DNA from 2 places in the Serratia sp. JSRIV002 genome. Region 1 is predicted to be linked to the other one. Evidence: predicted binding sites of a transcription regulator. Region 1 holds the regulator's gene; the other holds the start of a gene.
The links. The regulator PurR, encoded in region 1, represses purine synthesis genes. The targets are predictions, from matches to a motif close to CANGCAAACGTTTGCNTG.
Positions count from the first base shown of each region.

Region 2: purH (bifunctional phosphoribosylaminoimidazolecarboxamide formyltransferase/IMP cyclohydrolase) is a predicted target of PurR. The motif match lies at 5,315-5,332, and genes of this name have one in related genera.

Region 1 is NZ_CP074143.1:2,835,211-2,846,423, reverse strand. It holds gene eptA (phosphoethanolamine transferase EptA) at 1-674, shown strand, start outside; gene KGP26_RS13435 (TetR/AcrR family transcriptional regulator) at 835-1,440, shown strand; gene KGP26_RS13430 (alkene reductase) at 1,522-2,619, shown strand; gene gloA (lactoylglutathione lyase) at 2,930-3,337, shown strand; gene rnt (ribonuclease T) at 3,407-4,087, shown strand; gene KGP26_RS13415 (Grx4 family monothiol glutaredoxin) at 4,172-4,519, opposite strand; gene KGP26_RS13410 (C40 family peptidase) at 4,930-5,745, shown strand; gene sodB (superoxide dismutase [Fe]) at 5,960-6,538, shown strand; gene KGP26_RS13400 (YnhF family membrane protein) at 6,603-6,692, opposite strand; gene purR (HTH-type transcriptional repressor PurR) at 7,017-8,042, shown strand; gene punR (DNA-binding transcriptional activator PunR) at 8,075-8,995, opposite strand; gene punC (purine nucleoside transporter PunC) at 9,121-10,326, shown strand; gene cfa (cyclopropane fatty acyl phospholipid synthase) at 10,667-11,213, shown strand, end outside.
Region 2 is NZ_CP074143.1:448,337-459,549, reverse strand. It holds rRNA gene KGP26_RS02015 (23S ribosomal RNA) at 1-2,737, opposite strand, end outside; tRNA gene KGP26_RS02010 (tRNA-Ala) at 2,957-3,032, opposite strand; tRNA gene KGP26_RS02005 (tRNA-Ile) at 3,141-3,217, opposite strand; rRNA gene KGP26_RS02000 (16S ribosomal RNA) at 3,293-4,833, opposite strand; gene purH (bifunctional phosphoribosylaminoimidazolecarboxamide formyltransferase/IMP cyclohydrolase) at 5,495-7,084, shown strand; gene purD (phosphoribosylamine--glycine ligase) at 7,134-8,417, shown strand; gene KGP26_RS01985 (DUF1481 domain-containing protein) at 8,468-9,106, opposite strand; gene hupA (nucleoid-associated protein HU-alpha) at 9,174-9,449, opposite strand; gene KGP26_RS01975 (YjaG family protein) at 9,639-10,229, opposite strand; gene nfi (deoxyribonuclease V) at 10,281-10,964, opposite strand; gene hemE (uroporphyrinogen decarboxylase) at 10,981-11,213, opposite strand, start outside.

The sequences.
Region 1 (11,213 bases):
TGTGGCGCGAAAATGACGGCGGTTGTAAGGGGGCCTGCGATCGCATCCCACATATCGACATGACCAAGCTGAAGCTTTCGCAGTATTGCGACGGCGATGTCTGCATGGATAACGTGCTGCTGCATAAACTGGACGATTATATCAACGGCCTGAAAGGGGACGGTGTGATCGTACTGCATCAGATGGGAAGCCACGGCCCGGCCTACTACCGCCGCAGTACGCCCGAATTACGCCAGTTCTCACCCACCTGTGACAGCAACCAGATCCAGGACTGTACCCACGAGCAACTGGTGAATACCTACGACAATTCGCTACTGTACACCGACGCCATGCTGGACAGCACCATCAAGCTGTTGCAGCAATACAGCGGCAAATTCAATACGGCGATGGTCTATCTTTCCGATCACGGTGAATCGCTCGGGGAGAATGGCATGTATCTGCACGGTACGCCTTATATGTTCGCGCCTTCTCAGCAGACCCACGTGCCTTTCCTGATGTGGATGTCGGCCGATTATGAACGCAATTTCGGCATTAACCGCCAATGCCTGCAATCCTTGGCGGATAACGACAAGGTTTCACAGGATAATCTGTTCCACACCCTGTTGGGCATGTTGAATGTGCAGACACAGCAATATCAGCCCAACCTGGATATTCTGCAGCGCTGCCGCAGCTAGACTGACGCAGCATGCTGCACACCGGCATGAGGTCTTGTGCAGCAACTCGATAGAATGTAAGTTGGTCGACGTTTTTACCGTCAGAGCCGGGGATTTTTTCCCGGTTTTTTTTATCTGCGACTTGACCTAGACCAATCGGTCTATTATTCTCATTTTCATTATGACAAAACAGACGAATTGCAACGGGGAAACCCGAGAACATCTGCTCGCTACCGGCGAAACGCTCAGCCTGCGCCTTGGTTTTACCGGCATGGGCCTCAGTGAGCTGCTCGCTACCGCTGGCGTGCCCAAAGGGTCGTTCTATCACTATTTTCGCTCGAAGGAAGCCTTCGGCGAAGCGATGTTGCAACGCTATTTTGCCCATTATGACGCTCAAATGCAGGCGCTTTTTGCCGACTCTCGCAGCGACGCGCGTAATCAGTTATTAAGTTATTATGCCCAGGCCATCAGCTTCCACTGCCGCAGTGAGTGCCATAACGCTTGCCTGGCAGTGAAACTCTCCGCAGAGGTCAGCGATCTTTCTGAACCTATGCGCCATGCGTTGGAAGCTGGCACCAGCCGCGTGATTGGTCATCTGCAAGACGCGATCGAACGTGGTATCCGTGAAGGTTCACTGGCTATCACTATGAGCCCGGCGGCCACGGCGGAAACGCTGTATTCGCTGTGGTTGGGCGCATCGTTGCGGGCTAAAATCCGCCACTCTGTTGCCCCACTGACCTGTGCGCTGGAAAGTATCGAATTGCTGTTGCGCCCAGCGCAGCCATAAACTCCCTTTTTTACCCGAAAGACATTGTAGCGATACTGTTTACCATCACTAGTCGACTGGTCTAATACTATAGGATGCACTATGAAGATTGAAAAATTGTTCTCTCCGCTCAAAGTTGGCCACACCACCTTACCCAACCGAGTGTTCATGGCCCCGCTGACTCGTCTGCGCAGCATCGAGCCAGGTGACATCCCTACGCCGTTGATGGCGGAATATTATGCTCAGCGTGCCAGCGCTGGCCTGCTGATCACCGAGGCCACCCAGATTTCTTTCCAGGCGAAAGGTTATGCCGGAGCTCCCGGTCTGCATACCCCAGAACAAATCGCCGCGTGGAAAAAAATCACCCAGGCGGTACATGACAAACAGGGTCATATCGCTGTGCAACTTTGGCACGTAGGCCGCATCTCCCACTCAAGCTTGCAGCCTGGCCAGCAGGCTCCCGTCGCACCTTCAGCGATCAATGCCGAAACCCGCACCACGGTGCGTGATGAAACCGGTGCCTGGGTCCGTGTGCCAACCTCTACCCCACGTGCTTTGGAAACCAACGAAATCCCGGGGATCGTCAACGATTTCCGCCAGGCTGCGGCCAACTCGCGTGAAGCCGGTTTTGACTATATTGAATTGCATGCCGCGCACGGTTACCTGCTGCACCAGTTTATGTCTCCGGCGTCCAACCAACGTACTGACCAATACGGTGGCAGCATTGAAAACCGTACCCGTCTGACGCTGGAAGTGGTCGATGCGAGCATTGCTGAAATCGGAGCCGATCGCGTTGGTATCCGTATCTCACCGTTGGGCCCGTTCAATGGCCTGGACAACGGCGAAGATCAGGAAGAAGCGGCGCTGTATCTGATCGAAGAGCTGAACAAGCGCGGTATCGCCTACCTGCATATTTCCGAGCCGGATTGGGCCGGTGGCAAGCCTTACTCAACCGCGTTCCGCGATGCAGTAAGAGCGCACTTCCAAGGCGTGATTATTGGCGCGGGTGCGTATACGGCGGAGAAAGCGGAAGAGCTGATCGCCCAAGGCTTTATTGATGCCGTCGCCTTTGGCCGCAGCTATATTGCCAACCCAGATCTGGTGGAACGCTTTAAACAGCAGGCTCCACTCAACGAGCAGCGTGCCGATTTCTTCTACGGCGGCGGTGCCGAGGGTTATACCGATTATCCGACACTGTAACGCTCAGCTAAACAGGGGCGCTAAATACCGCAATACACTAAGCCTCTGACAGGTGGGGTCATACAGGTTAGCCGACCGTTGAGCGCATCGACGCGCGATACGAGCCTCCATGGAAGGATCCACGGCGTGTCGGCATTCTGTATGGCTCCCGCCTGCTGCACTATTATCCGCAGCTATTTTTGTTTGTGACAACGTAACCTACCCTATCACCAACCGCACGCGTTGAATTGCCTTATGCGACAAGGCTATACTGTCTGACGCTGTTCAAGTCACCTGCCGTCAGCCGCGGCATATCCAATCAGAGGAAATTATGCGCTTACTCCATACCATGCTCCGTGTCGGCGATCTGCAACGCTCCATCGACTTCTATACCAAGGTATTAGGCATGCGCTTACTGCGTACCAGCGAAAACACCGAGTACAAATACTCGCTGGCCTTCGTGGGTTATAGCGATGAAAGCGAAGGCTCGGTTATCGAACTGACCTATAACTGGGGCGTCGACAGCTACGACATGGGTTCCGCCTTTGGTCATCTGGCTCTGGGCGTCGATGATGTAGCCGCCACCTGCGACAACATCCGACAGGTCGGTGGCAAAGTCACACGCGAAGCCGGTCCAGTCAAGGGCGGTACCACCGTAATTGCCTTCGTCGAAGATCCAGACGGCTACAAGATCGAACTGATCGAGAACAAGCATGCAGGTCACGGCCTCGGTAACTGAGGTTTCTCCAGGGCGCGCCATGCGCCCTGCTTTCTATCTCCGCTGCACCAAGACAAGAAATTTGTCATAATGCGCGCTGAATTCGCTAAAGATAAGAAACTGATGGCCGAAAAAAGTGATCTTAACGCCCTGAGTGGCCGTTTCCGTGGGTTTTATCCCGTTGTTATTGATGTGGAAACCGCCGGGTTTCATGCTCAGACCGATGCGCTGCTAGAGATTGCCGCCGTCACGCTGAAAATGGATGAAAATGGTTGGTTACAGCAAGATGAAACGCTGCATTTTCACGTAGAACCGTTTGAAGGGGCGAACCTGCAACCGGAAGCGCTGGCCTTCAACGGTATCGATCCACATAACCCACTGCGTGGTGCAGTGAGTGAATATGATGCGCTGCATGCGATTTTTAAAGCCGTGCGTAAAGGCATTAAGGATCAGGGCTGTAACCGGGCGATCATCGTGGCGCATAATGCCAACTTTGATCACAGTTTCCTGATGGCCGCCGCCGAGCGCGCCAGCCTGAAACGCAACCCGTTCCACCCATTTGCCACCTTTGATACCGCTGCGCTTAGTGGGCTGGTATTAGGGCAGACGGTGCTGGCCAAAGCCTGTATCGCCGCCGGTATGCCGTTTGATAGCAGCCAGGCACACTCAGCCCTGTATGATACCCAGCAAACCGCCCAACTGTTCTGTGAACTGGTCAACCGCTGGAAACGTCTCGGTGGCTGGCCGATTGCCAACGTTGAATCGCAATAGCTTGCTGGCAAACTGACAGACATAAAAAATCGGGCGGCACTGTTAAAGGTGCCGCCCGATTTTATTGGGTAAAACCCTGCGCCATTAAGGCTGCTGGTCTTCCTGATCTTTATACTTTTCGGCCGTTTCTTTGATCAACGGCTGCAGTTCACCACGCTGGTACATCTCGATGATGATATCGCAGCCGCCAACCAGTTCACCATCGACCCACAGCTGCGGGAAGGTTGGCCAGTTGGCGTACTTTGGCAGCTCAGCGCGGATGTCCGGGTTTTGCAGAATATCAACATAGGCAAAACGTTCGCCACAGGCTGAAAGCGCCTGCACGGCCTGAGCAGAGAAACCGCAGCTTGGCAATTTCGGTGAGCCTTTCATATACAGCAGGATCGGGTTGGCAGAAATTTGCTGCTGAATTTTTTCAATCGTCGTCATTATTGCTTCCTCAAGCCACATCATGGCTACAACATGCATCACACTAGCTATTGTAGCGGCAGGACCGGTGCCAAGAAAACGCCATCTTTTGCAGGGACATTCTCTGATTGCCTTAGCAAAAGCGGCGGACACACCGAACCGGTTAAAACATAGCCCCAGAATAACATTTTTAATCGGGACGTTTCACTATTATCTTTGCCCTGCGCAATGCCGGCGAGCAATAAGCCAACCACATGATCTCTGTCGCTTTTTTAGGCGCCAGGCGTTTGATTTTGCAACAATAAAAATGCCATTAACGTTTTCTCACAATATGGATTAGTATTTATGAGATCCACGCTGTTTTATAGGGTGAATTTCGGGAATACTGTGACTCATTCGATTTCTGTTTCGGAGCCAAGGTTGGTAACGTCGATATGCGGTTAATTATTACACTTTTTGTGCTGCTATTTACGCAGCTCTTCTTCAATTTGGCGCACGCTGCGCCACAGGCACGTGTTTCTGCCGAGCAGCGCAAGAGTCACGTTAATGAAGCCCGGCCAGACGACCGCAAGAAAAAGAAAGCGGAGAAAGCCAATAAAAAAGTGAAGGCAGCCACCCCTCCGAAAACGCTAAAAACCAAACCAGCAACGATAAAGACCGCAAAAAAAACCACCAGCGTTAAAACCAAAAGCCAGGCAACCAAAACGGCCAAGCTAAAAGTAACTCCGCCTAAAAAAGGCTATAAAAAAGGTTATGGTCGCCATCGTGAAGAAGGCAAAGCTACGGCAAAATTGGCTGGCCGCGAAAAGCCGTTGAAACTTTCCGCCGCTCACAAAAAACGTTATCAGCACGCCAAGCAGACCGCCATGGCCAAGCTGATGGGGCAAATGGGTAAGCCCTACCGCTGGGGTGGGTCTTCACCTGGTACAGGCTTCGACTGCAGCGGGCTGATTTATTACGCGTACAAAGACGTGGTGAAAATTAAAATGCCGCGTACCGCCAACGAAATGTACCACCTGCGTGATGCAGCGCCGATCAAGCGTAATGAGCTTGAGAAAGGCGATCTGGTGTTCTTCCGCATCAACAACCGTGGCACCGCCGATCACGTTGGCGTCTATCTTGGTAACGGTAAGTTCATCCAGTCACCGCGTACCGGTGAAGAAATTCGCATCAGTCAGTTAGATAACGACTATTGGCAAAACCATTACATTGGTGCCCGCCGCGTAGTGACCCCTACCACCATCCGTTAACCTTTCACGGCTGAGCTAACTGCTCGGCCGTGCTCTCTATCACCCGCTGCAACTTTAAACAATCAGTCACTTGGCACACTTTGGATGTTCTTTTCGCTCGGAAAGTTGTTAAGATTAATAACCATAACAAAAGTGGTGCAATTGCGTTTTTCCGCCCTCGGCCCCTTAGGCCTGCAGCGTCGGAGAGGCGTATTGTCTATAAAAGGAGAAAGCAATGTCGTTTGAATTACCTGCATTACCATACGAGAAAAACGCTCTCGAACCGCACATTTCCGCAGAAACGCTGGAATACCACTATGGCAAGCACCATAACACCTACGTGGTTAACCTGAACAATCTGGTGAAAGGTAGCGAGTTCGAAGGCAAATCCCTGGTCGAGATCGTCAAGACCTCCACCGGCGGCGTGTTCAACAACGCCGCTCAGGTCTGGAACCACACCTTCTATTGGCACTGCTTATCACCGCAAGGTGGTGGCGAGCCAACGGGCGCAGTGGCAGAGGCCATCAATAAGTCATTCGGCTCCTTCGCCGCCTTTAAAGAGCAGTTCACCGATGCCGCCGTGAAAAACTTCGGCGCGGGCTGGACCTGGCTGGTGAAAAAAGCGGACGGTAGTCTGGCGATCGTCAGCACTTCAAATGCGGCAACCCCGCTGACCGGCGCAGACGTTCCGCTATTGACCGTTGACGTGTGGGAGCATGCTTACTATATCGACTACCGCAATGCGCGGCCAAAGTACCTGGAAAACTTCTGGGCGTTGGTGAACTGGGCGTTCGTGGCAGAAAACCTGGCTTAACGGCGGGTAACTAGCTAATAATAAGGCGCGGCATCAAGCTGCGCCTTTGTTTTTCTGCTGCGGATCAGTTCAATGCGGCAATAAAACTGAAAGCAATAATCATTGCCAAAGCACCCACGGTGGTGAGTAATGACATCTTCAAATTGGTATCCATATACAACTCCCTCTCAGATTGGCTTTTCCAGAGCATAAGCCACACAGTTTATACGTCAAATCATTTTCCCACAGTTCGTGATTAAAATCTTGTTATGATTTCCCCGCTGATAATTACCGATTAGCTCTTCCACTTTTCTTCAATATGCGACAAAATCCGCAGTTCACAACTGCGTACCGATAAACTGCCCCTCCCTGTTCAAGCGATTTACGACTTCAGCACTAAAAACTCAGTTTTCGCTTATCTGGGGAAGGATCTACGCAGGCAAACGATTAACATCATACTTACATGCTGTAACATGTGGGTTTAGGAGTCATTTTTTACATGGCAACGATTAAAGATGTGGCCAAACGCGCTGGCGTTTCTACCACTACCGTTTCGCACGTTATCAATAAAACGCGTTTCGTCGCCGAAGATACCAAAACGGCCGTTTGGGCCGCCATCAAAGAGCTTCACTATTCACCTAGCGCCGTGGCCCGCAGCCTCAAGGTCAACCACACCAAATCGATCGGTTTGCTCGCCACCTCGAGCGAGGCCCCCTATTTTGCCGAAGTGATCGAAGCGGTGGAAAACAGCTGCTACAGCAAAGGCTATACCCTGATCTTGTGTAACTCGCACAATAATCTGGATAAACAGCAAGCCTATTTGGCAATGCTGGCGCAAAAACGCGTCGATGGCTTGCTGGTGATGTGCTCAGAATATCCAGATCAGCTACTGGGCATGCTGGAAGATTACCGTAACATTCCCATGGTGGTGATGGATTGGGGTACCGCGCGCGGAGACTTCACCGATACCATTATCGACAATGCCTTCGAGGGCGGCTACCTGGCAGGCCGCTACCTGATCGAACGTGGCCACCGTGACATCGGTGCCATTCCTGGTCAACTGGCGCGTAATACCGGTGGAGGTCGCCACCAGGGCTTTCTGAAAGCCATGAAGGAAGCCAACATCGAAGTGCGCGAAGAATGGATCGTGCAGGGGGATTTCGAGCCTGAATCTGGCTACAAAGCCATGCATCAGATCCTGTCGCAAAAGCATCGTCCAACCGCCGTTTTCTGTGGCGGCGATATTATGGCCATGGGGGCGATCTGCGCCGCCGATGAGCTGGGGTTGCGTGTACCGCAGGATATCTCGGTGATTGGCTACGACAACGTGCGTAATGCCCGCTACTTCACCCCGGCGCTGACCACCATTCACCAGCCGAAAGAGCGCCTGGGCGAGATGGCCTTTACCATGCTGTTGGATCGCATTATCAGCAAGCGTGAAGAATCGCAGGTGATTGAAGTGCATCCAAAACTCATCGAGCGCCGCTCAGTTGCCGATGGTCCTTTTGTCGATTACCGCCGTTAACTCCTGTTGGGGCGCTGCAATACTGCGCCCGATTAAGCACCCGACTCCTCTTCACTGAGCCATTCCTGATTGAGCGTTTCGCTGTCGCCCAGATAGTCCAACAGCCAGGCCATGGCCGGAGACTGGGCGTTTTGCTGCCAGGTCAAGCAGCAGGCGCTAGGCGGGAAAGGCTCATGCAGTGGTAATACCACCAGTTCGCCACTTTGTACCAACGGCAATACCCGATGCGCGGGTACCATGCCCACACACAGCCCGGCACGCAAACAATCTACCGCCGAAACCCAGTCCGGCACGGTCAACCGCCGCTGGTTGTCCAACGACCAGGTCACACGCTTGGGTAAATTGCGCGAAGTATCTTCCAACAGCAACGAGGGATAAGGTCGTAGCTGATCGTCTCGCAGCTTTCCTTGCAAGGCGGCCAGCGGATGTTTAGCATGGACTACGCAGAGCCAATTCATAAAGCCCATATCGCGAAAGGCAAAACCGCCGCCTACCGGTACCGCCCGTGTTGCACCAATAGCCATCTCAGCGCGGCCATCGACCAGCGCATCCCACACGCCGTTGAAGACTTCCGGCTGTACCATCAGTTCCACGTCGGGGAAATGGCGATAAAAATCCAGCACCAGCTGGCGGCTGCGCTGGGGTTTGACGATCAGATCGACCGCAATCCGCAGTTGCCCGCGCCAACCGTTGGCCACCTGCTGACACTGCCGTCGGGTATCGAGCATTTTTTTGATAACAACTCGCGCCTCCTTAATAAACAGCGCCCCCGCTGGCGTGAGTTCCACATCGCGGTGACGGCGTTCAAACAAAGGCACTGCCAGCCATTGCTCCAGTTGACGCACCGTATAGCTCACAGCAGAAGGAACGCGGTGCAACTCCTGTGCCGCCGCGCTGAAACTGCCGGTCCGCGCTACCGCATCTACCACATCGAGTGAATATTCAGACCACATATGTTTGCCTTCAAATTTTTTAACAGCACCTTGCAAATATTACCGTTTCACAAGCAGAGATCCAGCCGTATACACTTGCCGGCGCTTCAAAACCTGCGACAACATAATTTTAACGAGAAATAGCAATGCGAAATTTTGGATTTATGTTCTACCTGGCCGGCCTGAGTATGTTGGGCTATCTGGCTACCGATATGTACCTGCCTGCCTTTGGCGCAATGCAGCAGGATCTGCAAATCTCCGCTGGGGCGATCAGCGCCAGCCTGAGTATCTTCCTGGCAGGCTTTGCCTTTGCCCAGTTGCTGTGGGGGCCGCTGTCCGACCGTATTGGCCGTAAGCCCGTGTTATTGATTGGCCTGGCGCTGTTCGCAATCGGCTGTCTCGGTATGCTTTGGGTCGAGAACGTGGCACAACTGTGGTCACTGCGCTTCATTCAAGCCATTGGCGTCTGTTCCGCCGCCGTCACCTGGCAGGCGATCGTGGTCGATCGCTACCGCGATGGCAAAGCCAACCGCGTTTTCGCCTCCATTATGCCGCTGGTCGCCCTCTCTCCGGCGCTGGCCCCACTGCTGGGTGCCTGGTTGCTTAACCATATGGGATGGCGGGCCATTTTCGCCGTGCTGCTGGGGATCACCGCCCTGCTGCTGATCCCCACCTTGCTGCTGAAAGACCGGAGCAGACTGGTCCCTTCCGCCGATAAAAAGCCCAGCCTTGGTTTTATGCAGATCTTGAAATCCCCGGTGTTCAGCGGCAACGTGATGGTTTTTGCTGCCTGTTCTGCTGGCTTCTTCGCCTGGCTGACGGGTTCACCCTTTATCCTCGGCGATATGGGGTATAGCCCCAACGATATTGGTCTGAGCTATGTGCCGCAAACGCTGGCTTTCTTATTGGGGGGTTATAGCTGCCGTAGCGCCTTAAATCGCATCTCTGGCAAAACCTTGCTGCCGTGGTTGCTGTTAGCTTACGGTGTCAGCATGGTGGCGTTGTATCTGATCGCCACGCTAAGTGAGCCAACGTTGACCACTCTGCTGATCCCGTTCTGCTTTATGGCGTTAGTAAACGGTGCCAGCTATCCTATTTTAGTAGCCAATGCGTTGATGCCCTTCCCCAACAACAGTGGCAAAGCTGCTGCGCTGCAAAACACGCTGCAGTTGGGATTATGTTTTATCGCCAGCCTGTTGGTTTCGGCATTTATCGCCCAACCGCTGTTAGCCACGGCTACCGTAATGGTGGCTACCGTATTTTTGGCAGCCTTGGGTTATCTGATCCAGCGTGGGAAAGGAACGGATGAAACTCAGATGACACAGCAGAAGCGTGCCGACTCCGTGTCATAATTGTCTCTGTAAATAGTCACTTAATGAAAATTCTTGCCGAGCGCGATTTGCAGTTGAGTCTACGCCTCGGCAAGCCTATACTCAAAAACGACCTTTTAGAATAACAGTTATACTAAGTTCTTATTGCAGCAACTGCTGCGTACGTGGATGGCATCACACTTTATTTAAGGTTGAATTTACCCGCGTCCTTTGACGCAGGGAGTCTCTTAAATTTCCTCTGTTCAAGTCGGATTTCAGACACCACGGTGAATTTTTACCGTAGGTATACGTATGTCCCTGTAGAAATTGTCTACGCTAAATTCTGCAGGATCATAAGTCAGAAGAAGGTGATGGAGAAGCTATGAGTTCATCGTGTATAGAAGATCTGAGCATCCAGGACAACCATTGGTATCGTATCGCTCATGAAATGCTTAGCATGGCCGGCATTGAAATCAATGGTTCACGCCCTTTCGATATTCAGATCAATAATCCCAATTTCTTTAAACGCGTACTGCAAGACGGCTCTCTGGGGCTGGGCGAAAGCTATATGGACGGTTGGTGGGAGTGCGAGCGGCTGGACATATTTTTTCAGCGGGTTATCGCAGCTGGCCTGGAAAAGAAACTGCCCCACCACCTGAAGGATATCTTGCGTATTGCCGCCGCCCGCCTGACCAACCTGCAATCCCAAAAACGTGCCTGGATTGTTGGCAAAGAGCATTACGACCTGGGTAACGATTTGTTTACCCAGATGCTGGATCCCTATATGCAATATTCCTGCGGCTATTGGCAACAGGCCACGACGTTGGAAGAAGCACAAGAGGCCAAGTTACGGTTGATTTGCGAAAAACTGCACCTGCAGCCCGGTATGCGGGTATTGGATATCGGCTGTGGCTGGGGCGGTCTGTCTG
Region 2 (11,213 bases), 2.4 Mb from region 1:
TCCGCACTTAGCTACCGGGCAGTGCCATTGGCATGACAACCCGAACACCAGTGGTGCGTTCACTCCGGTCCTCTCGTACTAGGAGCAACCCCTCTCAATCTTCCAACGCCCACGGCAGATAGGGACCGAACTGTCTCACGACGTTCTAAACCCAGCTCGCGTACCACTTTAAATGGCGAACAGCCATACCCTTGGGACCTACTTCAGCCCCAGGATGTGATGAGCCGACATCGAGGTGCCAAACACCGCCGTCGATATGAACTCTTGGGCGGTATCAGCCTGTTATCCCCGGAGTACCTTTTATCCGTTGAGCGATGGCCCTTCCATTCAGAACCACCGGATCACTAAGACCTACTTTCGTACCTGCTCGAGCCGTCACTCTCGCAGTCAAGCTAGCTTATGCCTTTGCACTAACCTCACGATGTCCGACCGTGATTAGCTAACCTTCGTGCTCCTCCGTTACTCTTTGGGAGGAGACCGCCCCAGTCAAACTACCCACCAGACACTGTCCTCACCCCGGATCACGGGGCCGAGTTAGAACATCAAACATTAAAGGGTGGTATTTCAAGGTTGGCTCCATGCAGACTGGCGTCCACACTTCAAAGCCTCCCACCTATCCTACACATCAAGGCTCAATGTTCAGTGTCAAGCTATAGTAAAGGTTCACGGGGTCTTTCCGTCTTGCCGCGGGTACACTGCATCTTCACAGCGAGTTCAATTTCACTGAGTCTCGGGTGGAGACAGCCTGGCCATCATTACGCCATTCGTGCAGGTCGGAACTTACCCGACAAGGAATTTCGCTACCTTAGGACCGTTATAGTTACGGCCGCCGTTTACTGGGGCTTCGATCAAGAGCTTCGCCTTGCGGCTGACCCCATCAATTAACCTTCCAGCACCGGGCAGGCGTCACACCGTATACGTCCACTTTCGTGTTTGCACAGTGCTGTGTTTTTATTAAACAGTTGCAGCCAGCTGGTATCTGCGACTGGCTTCAGCTCCGAGAGCAAGTCTCTTCACCTACGCGCCAGCGTGCCTTCTCCCGAAGTTACGGCACCATTTTGCCTAGTTCCTTCACCCGAGTTCTCTCAAGCGCCTTGGTATTCTCTACCTGACCACCTGTGTCGGTTTGGGGTACGATTTGATGTTACCTGATGCTTAGAGGCTTTTCCTGGAAGCAGGGCATCAACTACTTCTGCACCGTAGTGCATCGTCATCACGCCTCAGGGTTGGTAGCGTTCCGGATTTACCAGGAACACCCCCCTACACGCTTAAACCGGGACAACCGTCGCCCGGCTAGCCTAGCCTTCTCCGTCCCCCCTTCGCAGTAACACCGAGTACAGGAATATTAACCTGTTTCCCATCGACTACGCCTTTCGGCCTCGCCTTAGGGGTCGACTCACCCTGCCCCGATTAACGTTGGACAGGAACCCTTGGTCTTCCGGCGAGCGGGTTTTTCACCCGCTTTATCGTTACTTATGTCAGCATTCGCACTTCTGATACCTCCAGCAAACCTCACAGTTCACCTTCAACGGCTTACAGAACGCTCCCCTACCCAACAACGCCTGAGCGTCGCTGCCGCAGCTTCGGTGCATGGTTTAGCCCCGTTACATCTTCCGCGCAGGCCGACTCGACCAGTGAGCTATTACGCTTTCTTTAAATGATGGCTGCTTCTAAGCCAACATCCTGGCTGTCTATGCCTTCCCACATCGTTTCCCACTTAACCATGACTTTGGGACCTTAGCTGGCGGTCTGGGTTGTTTCCCTCTTCACGACGGACGTTAGCACCCGCCGTGTGTCTCCCGTGATAACATTCTTCGGTATTCGGAGTTTGCATCGGTTTGGTAAGCCGGGATGGCCCCCTAGCCGAAACAGTGCTCTACCCCCGAAGATGAGTTCACGAGGCGCTACCTAAATAGCTTTCGGGGAGAACCAGCTATCTCCCGGTTTGATTGGCCTTTCACCCCCAGCCACAAGTCATCCGCTAATTTTTCAACATTAGTCGGTTCGGTCCTCCAGTTAGTGTTACCCAACCTTCAACCTGCCCATGGCTAGATCACCGGGTTTCGGGTCTATACCTTGCAACTATTCGCCCAGTTAAGACTCGGTTTCCCTACGGCTCCCCTATACGGTTAACCTTGCTACAAAATATAAGTCGCTGACCCATTATACAAAAGGTACGCAGTCACACCACGAAGGTGCTCCCACTGCTTGTACGTACACGGTTTCAGGTTCTATTTCACTCCCCTCGCCGGGGTTCTTTTCGCCTTTCCCTCACGGTACTGGTTCACTATCGGTCAGTCAGGAGTATTTAGCCTTGGAGGATGGTCCCCCCATATTCAGACAGGATGTCACGTGTCCCGCCCTACTCATCGAACTCACAATTAATGCATTTTAGTGTACGGGGCTATCACCCTTTGCTGCGCGACTTTCCAGACGCTTCCACTAACACAAGAACTGATTCAGGTTCTGGGCTGTTCCCCGTTCGCTCGCCGCTACTAGGGGAATCTCGGTTGATTTCTTTTCCTCGGGGTACTTAGATGTTTCAGTTCCCCCGGTTCGCCTCGTATGGCTATGTATTCACCATACGATAGTGTGTCGAAACACACTGGGTTTCCCCATTCGGGTATTGCCGGTTATAACGGTTCATATCACCTTACCGACACTTTTCGCAGATTAGCACGCCCTTCATCGCCTCTGACTGCCTAGGCATCCACCGTGTACGCTTAGTCACTTAACCTCACAACCCGAAGGTGTTTCTGTAAACAGAGACACTGTCGTGCTGTTTATTTGAGAGACTCTATGACAGGTTAATCCTTACCCCAATACTTCTACGGAGGGATAAGTTTCAGCTGTCATGTTTCAATTTTCAGCTTGTTCCAGATTGTTAAAGAGCAAAATACTTCGCAGCATACTGTTGCCAGTACACTCTGAAGTATTATCAAGGACCATATGGATATGGTGGAGCTAAGCGGGATCGAACCGCTGACCTCCTGCGTGCAAGGCAGGCGCTCTCCCAGCTGAGCTATAGCCCCATACAGTCACTTGCAGAAACCTTTATTTACCACTCGCTCAGGCAAGGCATGCTCACTGGACGTTTACGGTGTAAACGTATCGCGTGCAACGCAGCACAAGTGCGAATTTGGTAGGCCTGAGTGGACTTGAACCACCGACCTCACCCTTATCAGGGGTGCGCTCTAACCACCTGAGCTACAAGCCTATAAAGGTATTTCTGCTCGTTACTTTTTCATCAGACAATCTGTGTGGACACTGCACTCGAACACATATCTTTAGGTAAGGAGGTGATCCAACCGCAGGTTCCCCTACGGTTACCTTGTTACGACTTCACCCCAGTCATGAATCACAAAGTGGTAAGCGCCCTCCCGAAGGTTAAGCTACCTACTTCTTTTGCAACCCACTCCCATGGTGTGACGGGCGGTGTGTACAAGGCCCGGGAACGTATTCACCGTAGCATTCTGATCTACGATTACTAGCGATTCCGACTTCACGGAGTCGAGTTGCAGACTCCGATCCGGACTACGACATACTTTATGAGGTCCGCTTGCTCTCGCGAGTTCGCTTCTCTTTGTATATGCCATTGTAGCACGTGTGTAGCCCTACTCGTAAGGGCCATGATGACTTGACGTCATCCCCACCTTCCTCCGGTTTATCACCGGCAGTCTCCTTTGAGTTCCCGCCATTACGCGCTGGCAACAAAGGATAAGGGTTGCGCTCGTTGCGGGACTTAACCCAACATTTCACAACACGAGCTGACGACAGCCATGCAGCACCTGTCTCACAGTTCCCGAAGGCACCAATCCATCTCTGGAAAGTTCTGTGGATGTCAAGAGTAGGTAAGGTTCTTCGCGTTGCATCGAATTAAACCACATGCTCCACCGCTTGTGCGGGCCCCCGTCAATTCATTTGAGTTTTAACCTTGCGGCCGTACTCCCCAGGCGGTCGACTTAACGCGTTAGCTCCGGAAGCCACGCCTCAAGGGCACAACCTCCAAGTCGACATCGTTTACAGCGTGGACTACCAGGGTATCTAATCCTGTTTGCTCCCCACGCTTTCGCACCTGAGCGTCAGTCTTTGTCCAGGGGGCCGCCTTCGCCACCGGTATTCCTCCAGATCTCTACGCATTTCACCGCTACACCTGGAATTCTACCCCCCTCTACAAGACTCTAGCTTGCCAGTTTCAAATGCAGTTCCCAAGTTAAGCTCGGGGATTTCACATCTGACTTAACAAACCGCCTGCGTGCGCTTTACGCCCAGTAATTCCGATTAACGCTTGCACCCTCCGTATTACCGCGGCTGCTGGCACGGAGTTAGCCGGTGCTTCTTCTGCGAGTAACGTCAATGAACAGTGCTATTAACACCGAACCCTTCCTCCTCGCTGAAAGTGCTTTACAACCCGAAGGCCTTCTTCACACACGCGGCATGGCTGCATCAGGCTTGCGCCCATTGTGCAATATTCCCCACTGCTGCCTCCCGTAGGAGTCTGGACCGTGTCTCAGTTCCAGTGTGGCTGGTCATCCTCTCAGACCAGCTAGGGATCGTCGCCTAGGTGAGCCATTACCTCACCTACTAGCTAATCCCATCTGGGCACATCCGATGGTGTGAGGCCCGAAGGTCCCCCACTTTGGTCCGAAGACGTTATGCGGTATTAGCTACCGTTTCCAGTAGTTATCCCCCTCCATCGGGCAGTTTCCCAGACATTACTCACCCGTCCGCCGCTCGTCACCCAGGAGCAAGCTCCTTGTGCTACCGCTCGACTTGCATGTGTTAGGCCTGCCGCCAGCGTTCAATCTGAGCCATGATCAAACTCTTCAATTAAAAGCTTGATTTGCTGACACTGTTCATTAAAGAACGGTGCAGCGATGCTCGAAAATTAACTTTCGTAATCATTCATTCGCATGAATGACTGCTTGGTCACTCTTCAAGACTTGATATTTTTTTGCTACCGAAGTAGCTGGATATCGTCTTGTGAGTGCCCACACAGATTGTCTGATAAATTGTTAAAGAGCAGTGAGTTACGCGCTTTCGCTTGCTAACTCGAGGTGGCGTATATTACGCTTTCCTCTTTCAGAGTCAACCTTAATTTCAGGTTTTTTCTCTGCGACCCCCGGAGACTCTGTGAAGTTGTTCACATGTTCCGTGTCGATGGAGGCGCATTATAGGGAGTTCCACGCAGGCCGCAACAGGTATTTTCAACAAAAAACACCGTTTGCTGCATTCCACAGCAAAACCCGTCCTTATACCCGGTTATGCACTAACTTATCCACAGAACGCATTTGGTCGGAAAATTTACGAGCGCCACGCAAACGTTTTCGCTACAATTCCCCGCGACGAAACAATCCCCGTTTTTATCGGGGCGCTACCTGAATCTGTTCCTGTCCTTCTTTATATAGGAAGAAATCCCCTCTATATAAGAAGCAACAAGGTGGAGATCCACGTAACGCTCTTTTATTGCGACTCAAAGCCAAGGGATAAAACCATGCAACAACCTCGTCCAATCCGCCGGGCCCTGCTCAGCGTGTCCGACAAAGCCGGAATCGTTGAATTCGCCGAAGCCCTCTCCCAGAGAGGCGTCGAATTACTCTCCACCGGAGGCACTGCCCGCCTGCTGGCCGATGCCGGTCTGCCTGTTACCGAAGTTTCCGACTACACCGGCTTCCCGGAGATGATGGACGGACGAGTCAAAACCCTGCACCCGAAAGTGCACGGTGGCATTCTGGGCCGTCGCGGCCAGGATGATGCCATCATGGACCAACATGCGATCCAACCGATCGATATGGTTGTGGTAAACCTGTATCCCTTCGCGCAAACCGTCGCTCGCCCAGATTGCTCGCTGGAAGACGCCGTAGAGAATATCGATATCGGTGGCCCAACCATGGTGCGCTCGGCCGCCAAGAACCATAAAGACGTGGCCATCGTGGTCAAGAGCAGTGACTACGCCGCAGTGATCACCGAGATGGATAACAACAACGGTTCACTGTTGTACCCAACCCGTTTCGACCTGGCGATCAAAGCGTTTGAGCATACCGCCGCCTATGACAGCATGATCGCCAACTACTTTGGTACCCTGGTGCCAGCCTATCACGGTGAAACCGAACAACCTTCCGGCCGCTTCCCACGTACGTTGAACCTGAACTACATCAAGAAGCAGGATATGCGCTACGGTGAAAACAGCCACCAGCAGGCCGCCTTCTATATAGAAGAGAATGTGCAAGAGGCCTCCGTGGCCACCGCCGACCAGTTACAGGGTAAAGCGCTTTCCTACAACAACATCGCCGATACCGATGCGGCGCTGGAATGTGTGAAAGAGTTTGCCGAGCCGGCCTGCGTGATCGTCAAGCATGCCAACCCTTGTGGCGTCGCAATCGGTGAAAACCTGTTTGCCGCCTATGAGCGAGCCTACCAAACCGATCCAACCTCGGCCTTTGGCGGCATTATTGCCTTTAACCGTGAACTGGACGCCAAAACGGCACAGGCAATCATCAGCCGTCAGTTTGTTGAAGTCATCATTGCGCCAAGCATCAGTGCAGATGCCCGCACTCTGCTGGCGGCGAAACAGAACGTACGCGTGCTGGCGTGTGGCCAATGGCAACATCGCGTCGCAGGGCTGGACTTTAAACGCGTCAACGGGGGTCTGTTAGTACAGGATCGCGATCTGGGTATGGTGACCGAAGCCGATTTGCGCGTGGTATCCGAACGCCAGCCAACCGCTCAGGAGCTGCGTGATGCGCTGTTCTGCTGGAAAGTGGCCAAGTTCGTCAAATCCAACGCCATCGTCTATGCGCGCGACAACATGACCATCGGCATAGGCGCCGGGCAGATGAGCCGCGTTTACTCCGCCAAGATCGCCGGGATCAAAGCCGCTGACGAAGGGCTGGAAGTCAAAGGCTCCGCCATGGCGTCTGACGCCTTCTTCCCGTTCCGTGACGGCATTGATGCGGCTGCAGCGGTTGGTATTACCTGCGTGATCCAGCCGGGTGGGTCGATTCGTGATGATGAGGTGATTGCAGCAGCCAACGAACACGGCATCGCGATGATCTTCACCGACATGCGCCACTTCCGCCATTAATCCCTTTTGCTGCGTGCGCTCAATGCGCACGCCGTTTATGGAGCACCTGATGAATATTTTAATTATTGGCAACGGCGGGCGTGAACATGCGCTGGCCTGGAAAGCGGCCCAATCGCCATTGGCAGACAAGGTTTACGTGGCCCCGGGTAATGCGGGTACCGCATTGGAAAGCAATCTGACCAACGTCGATATCGCCCCAACAGATATCCCGGCGCTGGTTGCCTTTGCCAAGGATAACGCCATCGATCTGACCATCGTTGGCCCGGAAGCGCCGCTGGTGATCGGCGTGGTAGATGCCTTCAAGGCCGCCGGGTTGAAAATCTTTGGCCCGTCACAGGCCGCAGCACAGCTTGAAGGCTCCAAAGCCTTTACCAAGGATTTCCTGGCTCGCCACGCTATCCCAAGCGCTGCCTACCAGAACTTTACCGAAGTGGAACCTGCCTTGGCCTACGTACGCAGCCAAGGCGCGCCGATTGTTATCAAGGCAGACGGCCTGGCGGCAGGCAAAGGCGTGATCGTCGCGATGACGTTACAGGAAGCCGAGGACGCCATTCAAGATATGCTGGCAGGTAATGCGTTTGGCGACGCCGGGCATCGCATCGTGATCGAGGAGTTCCTGACAGGCGAAGAAGCCAGCTTTATCGTCATGGTCGATGGCGAGAACGTGGTGCCAATGGCCACCAGCCAGGATCATAAACGTGTCGGTGACGGCGATACTGGCCCGAATACCGGCGGCATGGGTGCCTACTCGCCAGCGCCAGTGGTGACGGATGAAATCCACCAGCGCGTAATGGACCAGGTGATCTGGCCAACCGTGCGCGGCATGGCGGCTGAAGGCAACACCTATGTCGGCTTCCTGTACGCTGGCCTGATGATTGCTGAGGATGGTCAACCCAAGGTGATCGAATTCAACTGCCGCTTTGGCGACCCGGAAACTCAGCCGATCATGCTGCGCCTGCGCTCCGACCTGGTTGAACTCTGCCTGGCTGGTGCCGAAGGCAAGCTGGATGAGATGACTTCCGAGTGGGATGAACGCCCTGCTCTCGGCGTGGTGTTGGCGGCTGGCGGCTATCCTGCGGATTATCGCCAAGGGGATGTGATCTACGGCTTGCCTCAGCAAGAAGATGCCAATGGCAAAGTGTTCCATGCCGGAACGCGTATGCAAGGGAATGACGTCGTGACCAACGGCGGGCGGGTGCTATGCGTTACGGCTTTGGGCACAACGGTGGCTCAGGCTCAGCAGTTAGCCTATCAGCTAGCGGAAGGTATTCAGTGGCAAGACAGCTTCTGCCGCAAGGATATCGGCTACCGCGCTATCGCACGCGAGCAATAACAACTCTTTGAGATACCAGCAGGCTCTGTTCGCAGGGCCTTTTTTATGCGCTAAAGGGTATCTTTGGTGGGTTCCCAACTGCAGAAGTCATTATTTGCCACCAATAACAGCTCACGACCTTCCGGCCCATCCAACCAGGCTACGTTCACTGGCTGACTGCTGTTGGCCGCACGCCGCATGATCCACTCTTCAGCCTGTTGGTCCAAACCCGGCTTCACGACTTCGCCGTTGCACAGCTTCACCGCGCCTTGCTGCCAGTGCCCTTGTAACAGCCGTACTCGACCGGCATTTAGCGCATCGCTCAATTCCAGTATCCGCCGTGCCTGATATTGATAGAGCACAACTTCATCGTTGGAGAGTTTCTGGCGCTGAGTGGCCAGTTGGCGCTGCATAAAGCTGACGGTACCGTTGGCGGTGAAACGCAGTTGAATAGAGTCGCGATCGCCATCCGCATCGTTGCGTTTGATTTGATACAACACGCCGCGTTGATATTCATACAACGTTGTGACGGTACCCGGCCCGCGATAAGGGCTGTAGACACTCAACAGCACCACTGGCCGCTGCTGGCCGTCATCTATCCGCCACACCCGCATTACCCCTTGATCGGCCACAAAGCCGCTGGCGGTAAAGGTTGGCGGGGCTGAACGGAAACTACAAGCACTCAAGGCAGCAACAACCGTAACCGCCATGAGTGCCCGTTGAATAAACAAAAGGGGCGCCAACGCCCCCCTGTTTAAACCTTTCACTAACACGCGATTAAGACTTGACCGCGTCTTTCAGTGCTTTACCAGAAACGAACGCAGGTACGTTAGCTGCTGCGATTTTGATTTCTTTACCAGTCTGTGGGTTGCGGCCAGTGCGCTCGCTACGATGGTTTACCTTGAAAGTACCGAAACCAACCAATTGTACTGCATCACCTTCTTTCAGGGACTCAGTAATGGCAGCCAGGGTAGATTCCAGAGCCAGCTTAGCTTGAGCCTTGGAAAGGTCAGCCTTCTCTGCGATTACATCAATCAGTTGAGTCTTGTTCATAAGTTATCCTTACAGTGTGTTTATCGTTTGCAAAGCATCGAGTGCGACGGATATGCCGATGGACAGCACTCTCCTGCATACACGCACCGATAGCCACTTTTTTTTCGCCCCCCAAATGTAGACCAGACAGGGTGCGGATGTGAAGCCTTAAGGCACGACAAATCAGACGTTAAATCACGTTTTCTTGCCTTATTGCGTTAAATTTATCCCAATGTTACTCACCGCGGCCTCGCGCAGGTCAGATCGTAACCCTTTGATCAGATCCAGATCACGCTCTTCGCAGGCGGCCAACAGGCGGAAAATCTCCCATTGAATGTCCCATTCTTCCTCAACGGCAGGCAAAATTTTCAGCTCTTCGTCGGTCATTTCTTTGCCAGCCTGGGTCATTTCCAACATCGCCACGGTGCGAATTGAGGTTTCGCTGATGGCAATGGCGTGCTCCAACGTCTCTCCGCTGAGGCGCGAATGGATCAATTCCCCTAATGCGATGCAGGCATCGATCGCTGGGTAAACGCCATAAAGATCGTAATCTTCTGCCGACGGGATCGCCTCTTCCAACTTTTCCAGCTGGCTGTCAAAGTTGACCTTGGCGTCTTTCACCACCAGCGTTTCCCAGACCAAGTCCAGGATACGGCGATAAACCGCCGGGTCGCCAAATTCCGTCTGTAGACAGAACATCTGGTAATTCGGGTACATACGCTCGCACAGGCAGGCCATAAAGGTCAAATGCTGCCAGCTTTCCAGCTTTTCTAGGCGTAAATGAATCGGGTTACGTAGCATTGTCTACTCTCTTACTCATTATCTGCCGCGCAGTGTACCCGAAATCGCTCATTACGACACCTCTGGATGCTGCTGTAACCAGCGTACAAAGGCCGGGCGGCGTGAGGCAATGGCATCGGCCCAACGCGTGGGCTCCGGCAAGCGGTAGCCAGCCATGCAGCGTTGTACCCAGGCCAAGGCGCTGTCGGTGCTCACGCGATGGCCCGTGGCGATAAATAACGGATTACAACGCTCTTTGCTTCTCCATACCCATCCCAGCTGTTCGCCCTTGTCCTCCAGCGCGGCCAGCGAGCCAACGGTAACGTCCAGCGGGGAAAATTTACCACATAAACGCTTCTTGGCCACGCCAATGGTCGGCACGTTGACCAGCAGGCCAAAGTGGCTGGCAACCCCCAGGCGTCTTGGATGGGAAATGCCATGGCCATCGACAAAGATCAGGTCGGGCTTCTGTTGCAGCTGCTCCCAGGCAGCAATCAGCGCAGGGTACTCGCGAAACGAGAGAAATCCGGGGATATAGGGCATGGTGGTGCTGATGCGGGCGATCTGATACTCCACCAGCTCGAGTGAAGGATAGCGCAGGATTGCAATAGCGGCGCGTGTTACCGCGCCTTCTTGTTCAAAACCGACGTCCGCACCGGCGATAAACGCCGGTGGGTCTTGCAGAAAATCATCGTTACGAATGACTTCCCCGGCGCGCCTTAGCTGTTCGGCGCGCAGAGCCTGAGTATCGATCACAGCGTCTCCTTGCGGTTTAGCGGTGGTATTTGGCCGACAGCGCATGCACCGCTTCAACGAAGGCCCCGGCATGTTCCGGTGGCACGTCTTGATGAATACCGTGGCCAAGATTGAAGACATGACCTTCGCCCTGGCCAAAACCGGCCAGAATGGTTTCCACTTCCTGGGCGATGCGTTCCGGTGCGGCGTATAGCATGGAAGGATCCATATTCCCCTGCAGCGCGACTTTATCGCCCACACGGCGGCGCG